One region of the Clostridium nitrophenolicum genome, then DNA from elsewhere that is predicted to be linked to it. Evidence: a T-box and tRNA genes for the amino acid it is inferred to sense, from the RefSeq annotation. Region 1 holds a T-box; the other holds one or more tRNA genes.
What was found. A T-box is a leader RNA that pairs with one kind of tRNA and senses whether it is charged. The one in region 1 lies ahead of ACZ5N4_RS25795 (glycine--tRNA ligase), so its partner is inferred to be a tRNA-Gly.
Positions count from the first base shown of each region.

Region 2: it encodes a tRNA-Gly, which carries the amino acid that the T-box ahead of ACZ5N4_RS25795 (glycine--tRNA ligase) is inferred to sense. The anticodon was not compared.

Region 1 is NZ_AP042469.1:5,438,167-5,441,598, forward strand. Features, by position in the region: gene ACZ5N4_RS25795 (glycine--tRNA ligase) at 123-1,514, opposite strand; T-box leader at 1,795-1,961, opposite strand; tRNA gene ACZ5N4_RS25800 (tRNA-Asn) at 2,102-2,176, opposite strand; gene lysS (lysine--tRNA ligase) at 2,327-3,432, opposite strand, start outside.
Region 2 is NZ_AP042469.1:1,958,580-1,962,011, forward strand. Features, by position in the region: gene ACZ5N4_RS09110 (ROK family protein) at 1-330, shown strand, start outside; gene ACZ5N4_RS09115 (D-sedoheptulose-7-phosphate isomerase) at 344-982, shown strand; gene ACZ5N4_RS09120 (flavodoxin family protein) at 1,272-1,814, shown strand; tRNA gene ACZ5N4_RS09125 (tRNA-Gly) at 2,118-2,191, shown strand; gene ACZ5N4_RS09130 (YitT family protein) at 2,537-3,268, shown strand.

The DNA of each region.
Region 1 (3,432 bases):
CTCTTACGGATTATAACCAGTTTATCACTATTTATAAAAAACCACTCTACTTAGTCCAAAAAAATTAGAAGATACATACTACACACTTCATAGAATGATATAGCACGTATCTTCTGGTATTCTTAGAATTCCATTTTACCTTTTATAAAGTCTCTTATTTCATCTATCTTTATTCTGAACTGCTGCATAGTATCTCTGTCTCTTATTGTTACAGTATCATCTTCTAAAGTATCAAAATCTACTGTTATACAGTAAGGGGTTCCAGCCTCATCCTGTCTTCTATATCTCTTTCCTATACTGCCTGCTTCATCATAATCAACATTAAACTCTTTTTGTAATTTACTATATAATTCTGATGATTTTTCAGAAAGTTTTTTAGTCAACGGAAGTATTGCCGCTTTAAATGGAGCAATTGCTGGGTGTAAATGTAATACTGTTCTAACATCTCCATCCTCTAACTCCTCTTCATCATAGGCATCTACTAAAAATGCCAATACGACTCTATCTGCACCTACTGAAGGTTCGATACAATATGGCACATATCTTTCATTGGTAGTAGGATCAAGATATGACATATCTTTTCCTGAATGCTCTTGATGTTGCTTTAAATCGTAGTCAGTTCTATCTGCTATGCCCCATAGTTCTCCCCAACCAAACGGGAATCTATATTCTATATCAGATGTTGCATTACTATAATGTGATAGTTCATCTTGTTCATGATCTCTAAATCTTATACTTTCTTCTTTAATTCCAAGATTTAAAAGGAAGTTCCAGCAATATTCTTTCCAATAGCTATGCCATTCTAAATCAGTACCTGGCTTACAGAAAAATTCTAATTCCATCTGTTCGAACTCTCTAGTTCTGAAAGTAAAATTACCTGGAGTTATTTCATTTCTAAAAGACTTACCTATTTGTCCTATACCAAATGGTACCTTTTTCCTTGAAGTTCTTTGTACATTTTTAAAGTTAACGAATATACCTTGTGCAGTTTCTGGTCTTAAAAATATTTCTGCTTTAGAATCCTCTGTTACTCCCTGGAATGTTTTAAACATTAAATTAAACTTTCTTATGTCTGTAAAATTCTTTTTCCCGCAGCTAGGACACACTATATTATTTTCATCTATATAACCCTTTAGCTTCTCATTACTCCATCCATCAGCACTAGCTTTTTCTATACCTTGATTCGTCATATGCTCTTCTACTATTTTATCTGCTCTAAATCTAGCTTTACATTCTTTACAATCCATAAGAGGATCTGAGAAATTTCCAACGTGACCTGATGCAACCCATACGTCCTTATTCATTAAAATAGCACAATCTATTCCAACATTGTATTCACTTTCATGTATAAACTTTTGCCACCAAGCTTTTTTAACATTGTTTTTTAATTCTACGCCTAAAGGACCATAGTCCCAAGTGTTTGCTAATCCTCCGTATATCTCTGATCCAGGATAAACATAACCTCTGTTTTTAGCCAAAGCTACTACTTTTTCCATAGTTTTTTCAAATGCCATAAATATTACCTCCTAATTTTTATTTTTATATTAATTAATAATTTTAAACATAATTATATAAAAAAAAGGCCTACCACGAAGGGACGAAAATAGTTTTCCGCGGTTCCACCCTTCTTGGCAAATGCCCTGCTTTCATCTCCTTGCTCTGAAGTTCCCTTCATAGACAAAACCTTAGTTGTTTACACCAACCACAACCTCTCTTTTAAGGCAATTTATCACTACTCTTCTTCATCATAGCAAGATATTTATTACTTTATGGTAAAAAAATAAAGCCTCACCATAAAGGGACGAAAATTATTTTCCGCGGTTCCACCCTTTTTGGCAAATGCCCTGCTTTCATAAACCTCACTCAAAAGCTCCCTTCATAGCAAAATCTTGGTTGTTTACAGCACCCACAACCTCTCTTTTAAGATGATTACTATTACTCTTCTTTATCATTGTGAATTATAATATTGTTTATATTAATATATATAATATAGCAATAATTTAGTATTGTCAACGTTATCCATTAAAATTTTTCTACTTTAATATAATTTACTATATCCATTAGATCAATATTTATACATTTTTATTACAAAAAATAAAAATGGCTCCGCGAAAAGGATTCGAACCTTCAACCCTTCGGTTAACAGCCGAATGCTCCACCATTGAGCTATCGCGGAACGACTTACATTTATTATTATATCAAGCATTCAAAAAAAGTCAACAGTTATTTTCACTTTTTTATATTTTCCACCTATTTTTATCTAATTTTATAATTTCTAAATCAAAAATCGACAGCTTGCTAGAAGCTGTCGACTTAGTTAACTTAGTTATTGTTGAGTTGGTTTCATTGTTGGGAATAATATAACGTCTCTTATAGAAGGTGAGTCTGTAAGGAACATTATCATTCTATCTACTCCTATACCAAGTCCACCTGTTGGAGGCATACCTATTTCCAATGAATTTATAAAATCATCATCCATCATATAAGCCTCATCATCTCCAAGTTCTCTTTCTCTAAGCTGTTGAACAAATCTGTCTTTCTGAACTATAGGATCATTTAATTCTGAATAAGCATTACATACTTCTCTTCCGTATATGAACCCTTCAAATCTTTCAGTAAAATCTTGATTTCCTCTTTTCTTTTTAGTAAGAGGTGAATTTTCTACTGGATAATCGCATACAAAAGTAGGTTGTATCAATTTATGTTCACAGAATTCTTCAAATAACGCAATTAAAATATCTCCCTTTGTACATTCCTTTAATTCTTTCTTAAATTCAAGATGTTTTTCTTTTGCAATTTCTCTTGCCTCTTCATCTGTTTTTATTTCATTAAAATCTATGCCTGCATACTCTTTTACAGCATCTACCATAGTAACTCTTCTCCAAGGCGGAGTAAAATCTATTTCTGTTCCTTCATATGTAACTTTTGTAGTTCCTAAAACTTTTTCACATACATATGCCATCATATTTTCAGTGATTTCCATCATATCATTATAGTCTGCAAAAGCTTCATATAACTCTATCATTGTAAACTCTGGATTATGTCTTACACTTATTCCTTCGTTTCTAAAGTTTTTGCCTATCTCATATACTTTTTCAAATCCACCAACAATAAGTCTCTTTAAATAAAGTTCTGTAGCTATTCTTAAGTACATATCTATATCTAAAGCATTATGGTGAGTTACAAACGGTCTAGCAGCAGCTCCTCCCGCTATAGGTGAAAGTACTGGAGTTTCAACTTCTAAATAATCTCTATTATCTAAAAACTCTCTTATAGCTTTTATTATAGCAGTTCTTTTCATAAATGTATCTCTTACATCCTGGTTAATTATTAGATCAACATATCTTTGTCTGTATCTTAAATCTGGGTCCTTTAATCCATGCCACTTTTCTGGAAGTGGTTTTAATGACTTTGAAATTAATTGGAAATCTC
Region 2 (3,432 bases), 2.3 Mb from region 1:
ACCTTAGAGGAAGCGAAAAACATTACGGCAAAAGAAGTTGGTATTGCTGCTCAAAATGGCGATAAGGTAGCAATAGATATTTTAAAAACAAGCGGAAGGTATTTAGGCATGGGTTTATCAATCATCATTGATATATTAAATCCTGAAAAAATTATAATAGGAAGTATATTTACTAGATGCAGAGAGTTTTTACAGCCTACAGCAGAAGAAATTATAAAAAAGGAAGCATTAGAGTTATCTTATAAAAACTGCAGTATTTTACCTTCAAGTTTAGGTGAAAGTATTGGAGATTATGCCTGCTTGTCAGTGGCATTAGGAGAAAATTATTAGAGGAGCTTTAAGTATGAGGAACGTGAAAAAGGTTTTGGATAATCTAATGAAAAACTATCCTCTATTAGAAGTATGTTCAGAAGATATATGTAAAGCATATGAAGAGATTTATGAATGTTATAAAAAAGAAGGAAAAATTCTTGTTTGTGGTAATGGTGGCAGTGCTGCAGATTCAGAACATATAGTAGCAGAATTAATGAAAAGTTTTATGCTAAAGAGAGAACTTCCTAAAGATATTAAAGAAAAACTGATAAATACAGAGAATGAAGCAGGAATAATTTTGGCCAATAGACTGCAGTGTGCACTTCCAGCCATTGATTTAACGGCACAATCAGCTTTGTGTACTGCTTTTTCAAATGATGTGCACCCAGACTTAATATATGCCCAGCAAGTATTAGGCTATGGGAAAAGTTCTGATTTATTTATAGCGATAAGTACTTCTGGAAACTCAAAAAATGTTATATATGCTATTTATACAGCAAAAGCTTTAGGTATAAAAACTCTAGGCTTAACTGGAAAGTCAGGAGGAAAAATGGTAGAGCTTTGTGATGTTACAATAAGAGCACCTAAAGAACTTACCTTTGAAGTTCAGGAACTTCATCTTCCAATTTATCATGCACTTTGCCAGATGGTTGAAATGTCATTCTTCTAAAAATAGATTTCACAATATCTTGTAAAAATCTCTTAGTAAAAATACTAGGAGATTTTTGTCCTATAATAAGGGCATCCATATCTAATTGGAGGACGGACGGTAAGGATATTAAAGCTTCATCTGAAGTATTAAATGAAGCATTTGCAAAGTTTTATAATAGTAAGAACTAGGTTAAAAGCTAAGATAATAGTTTCCTAAAAGATAGTATATATCATAAAAGTACGTACTATTATTGTGAATTGTTTGCAATTATAATAATAGTATCTAGTTTATCAAGGGGGATGGTAAAATGAAGATTTTTTCAGTTTTAGGAAGTCCAAATAAAAACCGAAATACAGCAACTCTATTGGCCCAATTTTTGAAGGGTGTGCAAGAAAATCACAGTAGCGTAGAATACTCTAATGTATTTCTTCAGGAGAAAAACATTAGTGGATGCAGTGCATGTAATAGCTGTAGAAAGGCATTAGATACCTGTGTTATAAAGGATGACATGCATCCACTATATGAGGAAATAAAAAGTTCAAACATAATTATTTTAGCTACACCAGTGTATTGGTGGAATATGACAGCACAACTAAAAACTTTTATAGATAGGTTATATGCCCTTAAATCAGAAGACTTTAAGGACAAGGAAGTAGTATTATTAATGACTCATGAAGGAACAGAAGAAGATTCAGGTGCTAAGGTTGTTGAAAGTAGTTTGGAGCAGATGTCAGAGTACTTAGGGCTAAAATTTACTCGAAAGTATGGAGTATCTACAGGAGAATTGGCTGTATCTGATAACAAAGAAGCCTTAGATAAAGCTTATAATATGGGAAAGAATCTAATATAACTGATTCTCTTTTGTTATAATAAATTCAAAAGGATTGTTCATAATGCGAAAATATGTATTATGAACAACCCCTTTTCAACATATAGCTAAAATTGCTATATACAATAGAACTTATAGTTTTATAAAGCGATTACTTTTAATTCATCTGAGACAGAATACAATAAATCTTATATTATTTTTGGTACTATTTAATTAAACTATGCTGAATTTAAAATGAGGGTAAGAGTACAGGCCATATGTGTTTTGACAAAAAAGTAAAAATAAGCTATAATATATGTAATATTAATTTAACAGTTTATATATGCGGGTGTAACTCAATGGCAGAGTGCTAGCTTCCCAAGCTAGTTACGAGGGTTCGATTCCCTTCACCCGCTCCATTAAAAATTATTATCGAATATTTATATAAAGATATAAACAAGAATTCTGAAGCATTTATGGTAAATGCTTTTTTTTATTAATGCTACTAGATTGTGATTTTATTAAAAGAATTATTTCTTAGAATGTATTATGTAATAAGGGGCTGTCTCAAAATGATTAAAAAAATCATTATAAGAGGCAGCTCTTTTTATATTTAATTTCAGTTCATATATAATAACTAGCTTTATGTAACATAATATATTTAATTAAATAAGTAACTTTATTTGGAATGTGCAGTAATTATAGTGCATTTCTATAATTAAGTTGAAAATTCAATTCGCAATGTCACTTAATGGGGAGGTAAAATGGATACTAAATTTTTAAACAAAGATAACATTATAGACTTTTTATATATCATATTTGGAAGTTTTTTGGCTTCCATTGGTGTAAATATGTTTTTAATTCACGCTAAACTTTTAAGTGGAGGAGTTACTGGGCTAGCGCTCATAGTTCAATATTTATTTAAAATTGAAGCAGGGTATATAATTCTTTTATCAAATATCCCATTATTTATATTAAGCTTAAAAAGATTAGATAAAAAGTTTACTATATATTCTTTAGTGGGAACGTTATCTTTTTCTTTATCACTTGTATTAACACATTCTATATCTAATATTTTAAATATAAACGATAAATTACTTTATTGCTTATATGGAGGCGTTATTAATGGAATTGGTTTTGGATTAGTTTTTACACATAGGGGATCTACAGGTGGATTTGATATAGTAACTATGATAATTAGAAAAAAACGCTCTAATCTTAATATAGGTACAATATCCTTTATTATAAATTTAATAATTGTTAGTATCAGTGCTTTTATATTCGGACTTCCTAGTGCCTTATATACACTAATAGCAATGTATATAACATCTTTTGTTATGGATAATGTAGTTAAAGGATTACGTCAAACTAAATCAGTATTTATTATTACAGAAAAGGAAGAAGAGGTATCTAAACTTATAATGATGAATTTACATAGAGGAGTTACTTATCTTTATGGTGAAGGAGCTTATACAAAAGAACATAGTTGTTTATAATGAATATATATTTTGTACCACAAAGTCAAAACCTTATAAAATAAGGCTTTTTTTATTTTATAAGCAAAATTTAAAATGGTACAGTTTTTAAAAAAATATTTTAATTCTGACCCTTAGCAGGAATTAACGCTCTTGCATTTTTTTATCTTAAAAGATACAATAAA